Regions from separate parts of the Mesorhizobium sp. KR1-2 genome, predicted to be linked through region 4. Evidence: riboswitches for the same ligand, from Rfam matches in the RefSeq annotation. Region 4 holds a riboswitch; each other region holds the start of a gene.
What was found. Region 4 has a riboswitch for cobalamin ahead of ABLE85_RS06350 (DUF1636 family protein). Riboswitches for the same ligand answer to the same signal wherever they lie in the genome.
Positions count from the first base shown of each region.

Region 1 (3,376 bases), on a different contig from region 4:
AGCGCGCGGGCATACCAGATGCAAGCGAGGAGCCCGAGAAGGGCGACCGGCACCGCCAGCCAGACATCGGGCCAGCGCGCGCCGCTCAAATTGCCGAGCAGCCAGAACATGATGCCTCTTGCCTGCTCGGCATTGGCGGACTTGGTGATGATGAAGGAGGTCAGCGCGTTGAAGAGCTGTGAGCCGGCAATGCCTGCGAGCACGATCTGGCCGGTGCCGTGAAGCGTCACGCCGCCGCCCGCGGCCCGGGCCAGGACCGCCACCAGCAGGAAGGCCGCGACGGCACCGGCAAAGGCGCCGAGCGACATGGAGATCGCGCCGGCGCCAAGGCCAGCGACGGTCACCATCACCGCGCCGGTTGAAGCTCCAGCCGAGATGCCGAGCAGATACGGGTCGGCCAGGGCGTTCCGCAGCAGCGACTGCAGCACCATGCCGGAGATCGCCAGTCCCGAGCCACAGCAGGCGGCAACGATGGCGCGCGGCAGGCGGTAGTTCCAGATGATCCCCATCTCGATGGGATCGAGCACATAGGCCGTGCCAAAAATCTTGTTGGCCAGCGTCTGCAGCACCACACCGACGGTGATGGGGGTCTCGCCGATGCATGTGCCGGCAAGGATCGCGGCCGCGAGCGCAAGGAAACCCAATATCCCCCGGCCGAGCCGGGAGATCTGCGCTTGTCGGACAAAAGCCAGGCTCACTTCGCCAGTCCGAATTTCTCGAGTGAGTCGGCGAGGGCCTCGATGCCGGAGACCGTGCGGATGGTCGCGTCCATCGCGTGGGCGTCCATGACGACGATGCGGTTGTTCTTGACCGCATCCATCTGGCTGGCGACCGGATCGGTCTTCAGGAATTCGAGCTTCTTCTCGTAGTCGTCGGCCGGGAAGCGCCGGCGATCCATCCTGGCGATGACGATGATCGTCGGATTGGCCTTGGCGATGGTTTCCCAGCCGACCACCGGCCACTCTTCGTCCGACCCGGCGATGTTCCTGATGCCGAGCTTGTCCATCATGTAGGCCGGCGCCCCCTTGCGCCCTGCGACATAGGGATCGATGTCCATCTCCGCGCTGGAGAACCAGAACACGGCCGATACATCCTTGAGGTTGAGCGCCTTGGCGCGCTCGACCGCGGCGGCTTCGCGCTTGGTCAGGTCGGCGACGAGTTCCTCACCCTTGTCCTGCATGTCGAAAATGGTGGCCAGCTCCCGCACGCCCTGATGGATCGCCGCGGTCGAAAACAACTCGCTGCGGGTGCCGTCAACGCCTATCGTGTTATCTTTCGCGACGCAGTCCGTCGGCAGCACATAGGTGGGGATGCCGACATCGTGGAACTGCGTGCGGGTGGCGACAATGCCGCTCGGCCCGACATGCCATTCGAACTGCACGGCCACCAGGTCCGGACGCTTGGCGACCACGCTCTCGAAGCTCGGGTCGTTGTCGGCCAGCCGCTCGATCTTGTCGTTGATCGCCTTGAACTGCGGCAGCACTTCGGTGAACCAGACCGAGGTGCCGGAGACCTTGTCGCCGAGGCCGAGAGAGTAAAGAACTTCGGTCGCCGCCTGGCCGACCGTGACAGCGCTTGCGGGCGCCTTGTCGAAGGCGATCTTCTCCCCGCAGTTTTCGAGGGTCAGCGGATATTTGGTGGGCTCGGCCGCAGCAGTGGCCGTAAGGAATGCAAGGCTGGCGGCAGCAAGTGCCAGGCGCGAAGCTGTCATGACGCGAAGATCTCCGATCTGTGGGTGGCCGGGATCGAAGGATTCGGGTCAGCACGACGATGATCGCTCACGCCCGAATGGGCATGACGCAACTGCAATCCACCTGTGGTGTACGACATCGACAAACCTCCCCGGACATCCCCGCCCGGCGCGTTGAGTTTACAGGTGTCGGTAGGTCTCCTGACTGACGGGTCATGGTCCTTCTCGGCCTTCCCGGGCAGATACCCAGTGGCATTTTTGAGAAGGTACTAACCGCCTACAGTTGCGGGGGCAGTTTCGTTTCGCGGGTCAAGCCGCGGCGAATTCCCTGTTATTCCCTTGCGGGAACCGACGCATGGTTCCTAGCGGATTGCTTCGCCCGCATCAAGTCACTGAAATGGCGTGGAAAATGGCGACCTTTTTCCTTGGTCTTCGCCCGATCGCGAAGGAAACCGTCGGAAATTCATTGCCTGACACTGATCTGGCCTTCGAGCCATTCGCGGCCCGACTGCCGCGACCAAAGGTCCCGCCCGATGGCTAGGGGGCAGGGAGCCATCACAAGGCATGCCGCAAGACAAAAAGGCGCGCAAGATAGCTGTGCACATCGACCGTGGCGCAGGTCACTTCGTGCAGCCTGTCAACTGGTTCTCTTTCGATTGGGAACACTCCCTTTTCCTTAACCTCTACATTTTTCACAACGCAGGTGCGGCCGGTTTTGTCTGTGAGCTTGGCGTCATAGGTGCCGGCCGGCGTGTCCTTGATGACCAATCTTTCGTCGTGGTCGACGGAGCCATCGGGATCGTTCTTCGTCTGGTTCTTTCCCCAATCCTCGGTCCCGGCGGGAGCCAAGTAGAATTCCGTGACGGTGTTTGCGGTCAGGTTCCAGAACTGCAACTTGTTGTTGGCCGCGTTTGCGACTCCTGGGATCACAAGCAGTGCGAAGGCAAAACTGAATGCGTGCATCGTTTTCCTGCCGCAATTTGTGTTGGGGAGCTGATACTACCACCTCCGTCCTCGTCTCTCGAACACCGCAATTGGAACAAGGCCAAGGGCGTTTGGTGCCGTCACGCGCGATTCCCAGGTGATGAGGATTCGGCGGCGGCACCGAGCGCGAGGCCCGGTCTCATCACCAGAAAAATTGGTCCGGCGGCCTCGCCCAGCAGTTTTCGCGAATGCCTGCGAAGTCCCCCAACGCAACGGCCGCTTACGGGCCATGATGTCCCAATAGCAGACCGACCGCTTTCGGCCCCTTTGCCGCCCTTCACCGTTCAGAAATTCCACCCTGCAGGGAGCGCTCGCGATACCTCGCTGCTGCCCTGCATTCCGCCATGCGGTTTTGTCCGTTCCACCGTTAATGAGCGTGGGACTTTCCATCCGACAGGGGCTAGGAGGCGCGGACCGGGTGCAATGCATGCATTTTCCAGGGAGGCAAGGAATATGTCCGAGACCGTTCTTTCCACGCTGTCCGATGGCGTCCTGACGCTTGTCCTCAATCGTCCGGACAAGCTCAACGCCTTCACCGAGGAGATGCACCTGGCACTCCGCGCGGGCATCCAGCGCGCCCATGACGAAGCCGAGATACGTGCCGTGCTGCTGACCGGCGCCGGGCGCGGGTTCTCCGCCGGGCAGGATCTGCGCGACCGCAAACCAGGCCCGGACGGCCCGCCCGACCTCGGCTACACGATC
Region 1 is NZ_JBDZDS010000009.1:1,260-4,635, forward strand. It holds gene ABLE85_RS17385 (iron ABC transporter permease) at 1-698, opposite strand, end outside; gene ABLE85_RS17390 (ABC transporter substrate-binding protein) at 695-1,711, opposite strand; cobalamin riboswitch at 1,864-2,058, opposite strand; gene ABLE85_RS17395 (hypothetical protein) at 2,246-2,653, opposite strand; gene paaG (2-(1,2-epoxy-1,2-dihydrophenyl)acetyl-CoA isomerase PaaG) at 3,128-3,376, shown strand, end outside.
Region 1: another riboswitch for cobalamin. It lies ahead of ABLE85_RS17390 (ABC transporter substrate-binding protein); the one in region 4 lies ahead of ABLE85_RS06350 (DUF1636 family protein).

Region 2 (3,376 bases), on a different contig from region 4:
TGATGAAGACATGGCCCTTCATCGTCTTTCGCATGATCGTGTTTTTTGCAATCACCGCGGCATATGTGCTTGCGACAGGCGCCGGAGCTGGCGTCGGTTATGGCGCAGGCCACATCTTCGGCGGCGAGGACGGTCCCGCCACCTTGTCGATCTGGGGCGGCATTATCAGCTTCGGCCTGGTGTCGCTGATCGTCTACTGGATCCGCGAATACATCCTGTACATCGTCAAGGCAGGCCACATCGCCGTCATGGTTCGGCTACTGGACGGGCACGGAGTGCCCAGCGGCCAGGGGCAGATCTCCTATGCGCGGGAGGTTGTGACCACGCGCTTTGCGGAAGCCAATATTCTCTTCGTGCTCGACCAACTGGTGAAGGGCGCCATCGCCGCGATCACCGGCCTGATCGGTGGCATCGCGGCCTTCCTCCCCATTCCCGGGCTCGACGGGCTGGTGAAGTTCGTCAACGCGGTCATTCGCCTGTCGCTGACCTATGTCGACGAGATCATCCTCGCCTACAACATTCGCCTCGACAGCCACAGCCCCTACGAGACCGCGCGCCAGGGCGTCGTCCTCTACGCGCAGAACGCCGGCACCATGGTCAAGAACGCCGTGTGGCTTGCGATCGTCATGTGGGGCCTGACCTTCGTCATCTTCCTGATGATGCTGACGCCGGCGGCAGCCATCCTCTACATGATGCCGGGGCAACTGGCGGGCTGGGCCTTCGTGCTGGCGATCGTGTTCGCCTGGGCCATCAAGGCGGCGCTGATCGAGCCCTTCGCCATCGCCTCGCTGATGCAGGTCTATTTCAAGACTATCGAAGGGCAGGTGCCCAATCCGGACTGGGATCGCCGGCTGGCCGAGGCATCGGGCAAGTTCCGCGAGCTGAAGGACAAGGCGCTGGGCTCGGCTGGCGGGGCGGCATGGCAGCCGGCCAAGCAGGCTCGCTAAGCATGCTCAGGGTCGCCAGGACAGGGATTCACTGGCTACGGTTTCCTTGAGTAAGGTTTCTCCGGCGCCACCGAAGGCCTCGCTCATGATGAGCTCGGGCAGGGGCAGGCGATTGCCCCAGCCGCTTGCTTCGAGATCCGGCTTCGGCGCGAACTGCGAGACACGGCCGACGCACAGATAGGCGATCGGCGCGACATGCTCGGGAATGCCGAGAAGCTCCTTCAGCGCCTGTTCGTCAAGAATGCTGACCCAGCCTATCCCCACGCCCTCGGCGCGCGCGGCGAGCCAGAGGTTCTGCACCGCGCAAACGGTGCTGTAGAGGTCCATCTGCGGGTTGTGCCAGCGGCCGAGCGGCGAGTTTTCCGAGCGCCGGCGGTCGCAGGTGATGCAGAGGTTCAGCGCGCTTTCGCAAATGCCTTCGAGCTTCAGCTTGCGGTAGAGCGCCTGCCGCTCGGCGGCGATGGCGTGCAGTTCCTGCTCGCGGGCGGTGAGGAACAGGTCGCGCACCCGCTCGCGTCGCTCCATGTCCCTGATGACGATGAAGTTCCATGGCTGCATGAAGCCGACTGACGGCGCGTGATGGGCGGCCAGCAGGAGACGCGCCAGAACGGCGTCGTCCAGCGGCTCGGGCGCAAAATGGCTGCGCACGTCGCGGCGCGTAAAGATGGCGCGGTAGACCGCCTCGCGCGCGGCGTCTTCGAAGGCGTTTTCGGGCATAGGATGGCTGCTTGCCGGCATCGCGTTTCCCCTTGCGAACAGGCTCGGCATCGTTCCGCCTGACCATGCGGACGACTATTTCTGCCTGGCCGGTCTTCTGGCTCGGGTTCGTCCCGCCATCGGCGCCTTCCCGTTCCGCAGAACAGTGGCATCTACCGATGCGGTCCCCCTTACAGCGTTGGGCACGCCGCGGATTTGCACCGCGTTCCCGATTCTCCCGCCTTAGAGCGCGATGGCTTCTCCTTGAAACGCCATCTTGCTCCCAGTTTCTGGAGCATGATCTTGTCCGAAAAGTCTGTAACTTTTCGGGATCATGCTCTAAGGCGGGCACCTTGCAGCGCGGCGACACTATCGCGAAATGGCTGGCGGTCCATCCTCGCCATGCGACATGGACTTTGGAGAAAGAACGATTTTCCCCAGGCTTCGGCAGGTAGTGCGTGGCGACGCGCGCCATTGCTGATAAGCTGCCCGGCATGACCACGCGCCTTTATTCGCATCCTATCTATCTCGAGCACCTGACGCCGCCGGGGCACCCGGAGCGCCCGGACCGGCTGCGCGCGATCGCGCGCGTGCTGGAGGACGAGGCCTTTTCGGACCTCGTGCGCGTCGAGGCGCCGGAGGGCGACGAGGCGACGATCCTTTTCGCCCATCCCGAGAGCTTCGTGGACAGGATTCGCGCGGCGATCCCCGAGGAGGGGCTCGTGGGCATCGACCCAGACACCACGGTCAGCCCCAAGAGCTGGCAGGCGGCGCTGACGGCGATCGGCGCGGCCAATGCCGCGGTGGACGACGTGTTCACCGGCAAGGCCGACAATGTCTTCGTGGCGGCGCGCCCGCCAGGCCACCATGCCGAGAAGACGACGGCGATGGGTTTTTGCCTGTTCAACAATGCCGCGATCGCGGCCCGCTACGCGCAGCGCAAATTTGGTGCCGAGCGTGTTGCCATCGTCGACTGGGACGTGCACCACGGCAACGGCACGCAGGACATCTTCTGGAGTGATCCGAGCGTGCTGTTCTGCTCCACGCACCAGATGCCGCTCTATCCGGGCACGGGAGCCAAGGACGAGACCGGCGCGGGCAACATCGTCAACGCGCCGCTGTCGCCGGAGAGCGGCGGCGACTTGTTCCGCGAAGCGTTCCGCGCACGCGTGCTTCCGGCGCTCGATGCCTTCGGCCCGGACCTGGTCATCATCTCGGCCGGTTTCGACGCGCACCATCGCGACCCGCTGGCACAGATCAATCTGACCGAAGAGGACTTCGACTGGGCGACAGGCCAGCTCATGGACCGCGCGGCGCGCCATGCGAACAATCGCATCGTGAGCCTGCTCGAGGGCGGCTATGACCTGCAGGGCCTGTCTTTCTCGGTCGCGGCGCATGTGAAGCGCCTGATGAAAGGATGAATTGATGGACTCCGAACCGAATGACGACATCAAGGCGATGAGCTTCGAACAGGCGCTGGAAGCGCTGGAGAGCATCGTCGACCATCTGGAGCGCGGCGACGTGCCGCTCGACCAGTCGATCCGCATCTACGAGCGCGGGGAGGCGCTGAAGGCACATTGCGACCGGCTGCTCAAGGCGGCCGAGGACAAGGTGGAGAAGATCCGCCTGTCGCGCGACGGCAAGCCAGTGGGAGCAGAACCGCTCGACGGCGAGTAGGCTGCGGGCGCGTCGGGGCGCGTTGATTCCGGGATCTTTCAGACTTATCTTAGCTA
Region 2 is NZ_JBDZDS010000001.1:448,768-452,143, forward strand. It holds gene ABLE85_RS02165 (hypothetical protein) at 1-947, shown strand, start outside; gene bluB (5,6-dimethylbenzimidazole synthase) at 954-1,685, opposite strand; cobalamin riboswitch at 1,734-1,914, opposite strand; gene ABLE85_RS02175 (histone deacetylase family protein) at 2,138-3,064, shown strand; gene ABLE85_RS02180 (exodeoxyribonuclease VII small subunit) at 3,069-3,320, shown strand.
Region 2: another riboswitch for cobalamin. It lies ahead of bluB (5,6-dimethylbenzimidazole synthase); the one in region 4 lies ahead of ABLE85_RS06350 (DUF1636 family protein).

Region 3 (3,376 bases), on a different contig from region 4:
TCGTGACCTCGACTGGCGTTCCGGCAGCACCCTCGCCGGGCGCCGCATCGGCGAAAGGCGGCGGCACAAGCTCGACAGCGGGCGCGCCGAAGTTTTCCTGATGGTAGCGCGCCATGTCGAAGCCGGCGGCTTCAAGCATCTGACGCACCGCCCGCATGAACGGGTCGGGCCCGCAGCAGAAGATCTCGCGCTCGCGGAAGTCGGGCGAGAGCAGCGGCAGGCGCACGGCGTCGATGCGGCCCATATGGCCGAACCAGCTTTCGCGGCTCGACCGCTCTTCGACCAGGAAGCCGAGCGAGAGACCCGGCATCTGGTTGCCGAGCAGTTCCAGTTCCTTGCGGAAGATGATCTCTTCCGGCCGCCGCGCGCAGTTGACGAAGGCGACGTCGGTCTGAGGCGCGAAATCGTTCAGCCAGCGGGTCATCGACATCATCGGCGTGATACCCGACCCCGCCGAGATGAACAGGTACTTAGCCGCCGGGTGGTTGTGCAGCGAAAAGTCGCCGGCCGGGCCATAGGCCTTCACATGCATGCCCGGCCGCAGGTGATCGAACATCCAGCGCGTGCCGACGCTGTCGGCCTGCGCCTTGACGGTGACCGCGATTGAAAAGGGCCGCGAGGGGCTGGACGACAGCGTATAGGTGCGTAGCACGGGCTCCGCGCCCACCGGCAGCTCCAGCGTGACGAACTGGCCCGGCTGGTAGCGGAACCAGGTCTGGTTGTCGGAGCGGAAGGTGAAGGTCTTCACCTGCGGCGCCTCGTCCGCCACGCCGATGCATTCCAGCACCTGCAGCTTGTCGTTCCATGGCAGCATCTGGTCGAGATGCTTATAGAGGCTGATGGAGGTCATGGCGTTCATCCCGCCCTCCCGCCTCAGGCGACGCTGCGCAGCGAGGGCTTTTCGCCCTCGGCAAGGCGCGGCTCGATGAAGCCGCAATACCAGTCGACGAACTGGATCACGCCGCCTTCATGCACCTCCGAATAGGGTCCGGGCTCGTAGGCCGGCGACTTGATGCCGAAGGCGTTCTCCTCGACGATCCGCCGGTCCTGGTCGTTGGTCTCGGTCCAGACATGAGTGAGTTCGGCAAGATCGTAGTCGACGCCTTCCACCGCATCCTTGTGCACCAGCCACTTCGTCGTCACCGCCGTTTCAGTGGCACTGATGGGCAGCACGCGGAAGGTAACCGCGTGGTCGCCCAGCACGTGGTTCCACGTCGTCGGGTAGTGATAGAGCAGCAGCGAGCCGATACGGTCGGCCGAGACGCTGTCGGACAGGTTGCGCTGCACTGCGCGCTTGCCGGTCATGGTGTAGCTGACGGCATCGCGCAGCAGCGGCGTGCGCGTGGCGCGGTACTGGCCGGCGGCATCGATGCGGAATTTGCTCGGCAGACCGGCCGCCTCGCATTTCTGCCAGTGCGCCACCATCTCCGGGTCGCTGTCGGCGCCATTGACGCCGGTCACGTTCGGCGCCTCGGGGAAGGTCTTGCACAGTTCGGGATGGTTGCCGGCGCAGTGGTAGCACTCGCGGTTGTTTTCCCACACCAGCTTCCAGTTGCCCTTTTCGATGATGGTAGTTTCGTGGGCGACCTTGGCGTCGCGCAACCGGTGCGGCAGGAGGTAGGGTTCGACCATAACCCGCATCGGCGCAAAGTCGGCCGGCTCGTCGGCCAGACAGATGAAGACGTAGCCGCCCACGCTTTCGCAGGCGACGGGCTTGAGGCCAAAGCCGCTGGCGTCGAAATCCGGCCCCATCTGGCGGGCGAACAGCAGGCGGCCGTCAAGCTCGTAGGTCCACTGGTGATAGGGGCAGACGAGCTTCGCCGCCGTGCCCTTGTGAGCGGTGCACACGCGGCTGCCGCGATGGCGGCAGGAGTTGTGGAAGGCGCGGATGTCACCGTTCTGGTCGCGAACGACCACCACCGGGAAATCGCCGATCTGGACGGTCATGTAGCTGCCGGTCTTGGGCAGCTCGCAGTCGTGGCCGACAAACAGCCAGTCGCGATACCAGATCAGCTCCATGTCGAGTTTGAAATAGTCGGGGTCGATGTAGAAGGGCTGCTCAAGGCTGAAGCCGTCACGGCGGCTGCGGATCTGCCTCAGCATTTCGGTGCGTGTATCCATGTCCTGTCCTCGCTTTGCTGGCGCACAAGGACTGAACTGGTGGTGATTTCAGGGGAGGAAGATTGCGCTCACAGCCAGGCAAGGCTGCCGACGCGCAACGCTCCGCCACTTGACCGCCCACCGCGATCAGTCGGGTTCAAACGACATCAGGCTGGTTTCCGGGCTGAGGAGTTGGTCCTGCAGGACCGTCACGGACACCTTCCCAGGCATTTCGCCCAGTGGTCTCCCGCCATGACACACTCCACCACCGTTGCGGGGGCAGCGCCGGATTCTAACCGGCTTCCCAATTCTCCGGACCCGTTTCCGGGGCCGGCACCTGAAGTATCCCGATTAGAGCATCGGACAGCGGGGGGTGGCGCACGCGAATGCGACATGTCCCAAACGCAAAGACGACAGTGCAAAAGATGTGATCGCGACGAAGCGATGGCGTGTGCCGCGCCAAGCGGCAGCGCAACACACGAGCGCGCGGCCAGGTCCGGCCGCGCTTCGGAGTGTCGAGAAAATGTTTGGAAAAGTGGGCGACCGGCGGCTGACGCACGCGTGATCTCGCTGACCGTGCTCGGCATTCTCAGCCGCGACCTGTGGCGCTGGAACCGCTCGCGGCGCCGCGAGGCGCTGGCGTGGCCGCGCCCTTCGCCTGAACACCCGAAAGACTATTCCTCAGAACTGATTGGCCATGCTGGGCCGCATGCAATCCCGCAGCCTTCGCACCTCCCAAAAAGAATGAACCCGGCAAGAATTCCTTCTTGCCGGGTTCTTTGTTGGTGGCTTGGGATCAGGCCTTGACCTGAGCCAGCGCCGCGTCGAGCGACGTGCGGAGCGCGGCGACGATGTCGTCGACCTGCGCCTTGGTGATGATGAGCGGCGGGCAGAAGGCGATCGAGTCGCCCATGGCGCGGGAGATCACGCCGTTCTGCTGCAGCTGGCCGTTGACCAGCGCGCCCAGCGCACCGACCTGGCCCCACGGCGCCTTGGTCGCCTTGTCGGCCACCGTCTCGATCGCCGCGATGAGACCGACGCCGCGCACTTCGCCGACCAGCTCGTGCGAAGCCAGCTCGCGCAGGCGCTGCTGCATGTAGGCGCCGACCTCGCGAGCGTTATCGACCAGGTTGCGCTCCTCGATCAGGCGGATGTTTTCCAGCGCGACCGCAGCCGCGACCGGATGACCGCCGGCGGTGAAGCCGTGACCGAAGGTGCCGATGCGGTTGCTTTCGTCGGCGATCGGCTCGAACACGCGATCGTTGATCATCAGCGC
Region 3 is NZ_JBDZDS010000008.1:109,297-112,672, reverse strand. It holds gene ABLE85_RS16685 (hybrid-cluster NAD(P)-dependent oxidoreductase) at 1-850, opposite strand, end outside; gene ABLE85_RS16680 (aromatic ring-hydroxylating dioxygenase subunit alpha) at 874-2,121, opposite strand; cobalamin riboswitch at 2,253-2,456, opposite strand; gene ABLE85_RS16675 (aspartate aminotransferase family protein) at 2,897-3,376, opposite strand, start outside.
Region 3: another riboswitch for cobalamin. It lies ahead of ABLE85_RS16680 (aromatic ring-hydroxylating dioxygenase subunit alpha); the one in region 4 lies ahead of ABLE85_RS06350 (DUF1636 family protein).

Region 4 (3,376 bases):
CAGGGCTTCGCTGATTCCCGGCCCGCCGGCCCCATCGACCGGAGGCATCTGAACAAGGTGCTTTCACGCATCGGCCTGTTGCAGATTGATTCCGTCAGCGTCGTGGTGCGCGCGCACTACATGCCGCTGTTTTCGCGGCTCGGCTCCTACCCGCGCGACCTGCTCGACAAGGCGGCCAATTCCAAAAAGCGCTCGCTGTTCGAATATTGGGCGCATGAGGCCTCGTTCCTGCCTGTGGAAACCTACCCGCTGCTGCGCTGGCGCATGGAGCGCGCCTCTCGCCATAAGGAAATGTATACCGGCCTCGCCAAATGGGCACAGCAGAACAAGCGGCTCATCGACGACATCTATAGCGAGGTCGTCGCACGCGGCCCCGTCGCCGCCTCGGATATCGATGGCGCAAAAGGCTCCGGCGGCTGGTGGGGCTGGAGCGACGAAAAGCACGCCTTCGAATGGCTGTTCTGGGCGGGGCGCATCACCACCGCCTCCCGGCGCGGGTTCGAGCGCCTCTACGACCTGCCCGAACGCGTGCTGCCGGCCGCCATATATAATGCAGCCGTGCCGCAGGCCGCCGACGCGCACCGCGAACTGTTGCGCATCTCGGCGCGTGCGCTCGGCATCGCGACGGTCGGCGACCTGCGCGACTATTTTCGTCTCTCGCCCGCCGACGTGAAGGGGCGCGTGGAAGAACTGGTCGAATCGGGCGAGCTTCTGCCGGTGCGCGTGGAGGGCTGGAGCCAGCAGGCCTATCTGCACACGGGTGCGCGCATGCCGCGCAAGGTGGAGGCCCGCGCGCTGCTGGCCCCATTCGACCCGGTCGTGTGGGAACGCTCCCGCGCCGAGCGCCTGTTCTGCTTCCGCTATCGCATCGAGATCTACACGCCGGCCGCCAAGCGGCAATACGGCTACTACGTCCTGCCCTTCCTGCTCGGCGACACGATTGCCGCGCGCATCGACCTGAAGGCCGACCGGCCCGCCGGCGTGCTGCGCGTGCAAGCCGCCTATGCCGAACCCGGCGCGCCCGCTCACACCGCCGAGGCGCTTGCCGACGAACTTCGCTTGATGGCGCAATGGCTGGAGCTGGAGCGCATCGAGGTGGTACCGGCTGGCGACCTTGCACCGGCGCTCAAGGACACGCTGGCGTCGTAACCGCGCGTTGACAGGACAACGCGCCCCCGCCTAAATTCGCCGCGACGGTCCCCTCTCCGCAAAGGGAGGGGCCAAGAGGGAATGCGGTGCGGGGACAAATCCCAATTCCGCAGCTGTACCCGCAACTGTAAGCGAAGAGCCGAAGGCCGACAGCCACTGGAATTTTTCCGGGAAGGCGGCGCGAGGCGACGAGGCGCGAGCCAGGAGACCTGCCGTCTAAACGAAATCCGACCGCCCGGCGGGTGTCCTGGGCAAGGAGCATGATTCTAGTGAAGACCGAAGCTGACCCGACAGCACTGGCCGAGGATGTCCGTGATTTGGATGTCTCCGACGTCACCGTTGTCGTCTGTTCATCCTGCCGGGACGAAACCGGCTCCGACGCCCGCCCCCGCGCCGGCGAATTTCTGGCGCAGGGCGCAGCACACGCCGCGACCAACGAAAATATCCGCGTGCGCCAGGTCGAGTGCCTCGGCAACTGCAAGCGCCGCCTCAGCGCCGCTTTGCTGCGCGAGGGCTGCTGGAGCTACGTCTTCGGCGACCTGACGACCGAAAGCGGGCCGGACCTGATCACCGGCGCAAAACTATTCGCCACCGCGACCGACGGCATCCTGCCCTGGCGCGGCCGTCCCGACAGCCTCAAGCGCGGCCTTGTCGCGCGTATTCCCCCTCTTGCGATAGTAAAGGACATTTCATGACCGCCTCCGCGACCCGCGTTCCCTGCACCGTCGTCACCGGCTTTCTCGGCGCCGGCAAGACCACGCTGATCCGCAACATCCTCGAAAACGCCAACGGCAAGCGCTTGGCGCTCATCGTCAACGAATTCGGCGATGTCGGCGTGGACGGCGAAATCCTGAAGAGCTGCGGCATCGACGCCTGCCCGGAGGAAAACATCGTCGAGCTGGCAAACGGCTGCCTGTGCTGCACCGTGGCCGACGATTTCGTGCCGGCGCTGGACGAGATCCTGTCGCGTGAGCCGAAGGTGGACCACATCCTGATCGAGACCTCGGGTCTGGCGCTGCCCAAGCCGCTGGTGCAAGCCTTCCAGTGGCCTTCGGTGAAGAGCCGCGTGACCGTCGACGGCGTCGTGGCCGTGGTCGACGGCGCAGCCCTTGCCGCCGGCCATGTGGCCTCCGACATGGACGCCCTGCAGGCGCAGCGCGAGGAAGACGAAACGCTCGATCACGACGATCCGGTCGAGGAAGTGTTCCAGGACCAGGTTGCCTGCGCCGACCTCATCATCCTGTCCAAGAGCGACCTGATCGACGCGGACGGCAGCGCCCGTGCCCATGCGACGATCGGCGAGCATCTTGCGCGCGCGGTGAAGGTTGTGCCGAGCGCGCACGGCAAGGTCGATCCGTCCGTGATGCTCGGCCTCGGCCTCGCGGTCGAGGACGACATCGAAAACCGCAAGACCCTGCATGACGGCATGCTCGACCACGAGCACGACGATTTTGACAGCTTCATCGTGGAACTGCCGGCCATCGCCAGCCCCGAGGACCTGGCAAACCGCGTGGCGACTGCCGCCGAACAGGAGAACGTGCTGCGCGTGAAGGGTTTCGTCGATGTCGCCGGCAAGCCGATGCGGCTTCTGGTGCAGGCCGTTGGCCCGCGCGTGAACCATTATTATGACCGCGCCTGGACGTCGGCCGAGGACCGCCGCTCGCGTCTCGTCGTCATCGGGCTGAAGGGCCTGAACCGCGAGGCCATCGAGCGCATTCTGGCAAACTGAGCCAGGCGCACGGCCATGCACATACTGACCACGACATCCGCCTCGCTCGACGATCTGATCGAGCCGGTCGACCTTCGGCAGACGCCGGCGGATGTCGTGGCGCTGTCCTTCACCGACAGCGATCTGGCCGGGCTGGCGGCGGCGTGGCGGCAGGAGGCGGACACCCTGCCCTCCATGCGGCTGGCAGCACTTCGCGACCTGCGCCACCCGATGTCGGTGGACCTGTGGGTCGACAGCGTGGCCGCGCATGCCAAGATCATTCTCGTGCGCATCCTCGGCGGCTACGACTGGTGGCGCTATGGCTGCGACCGGCTGGCCGCCATCTGCCGGGACAAAAAAATCCATCTCGCGCTGCTGCCGGGTGAAAGCCACGACGAGGACCAGCGGCTGATCGAATGCTCGACCTTGCCGCGCGAAAAACTCGACCTGCTGCTCGCCTATTTCCGCGAGGGTGGGCCGGACAATATGCGCGCCCTGATGCGCCAGCTCGCCGGACTT
Region 4 is NZ_JBDZDS010000002.1:446,131-449,506, forward strand. It holds gene ABLE85_RS06345 (winged helix-turn-helix domain-containing protein) at 1-1,149, shown strand, start outside; cobalamin riboswitch at 1,178-1,381, shown strand; gene ABLE85_RS06350 (DUF1636 family protein) at 1,446-1,844, shown strand; gene cobW (cobalamin biosynthesis protein CobW) at 1,841-2,878, shown strand; gene cobN (cobaltochelatase subunit CobN) at 2,894-3,376, shown strand, end outside.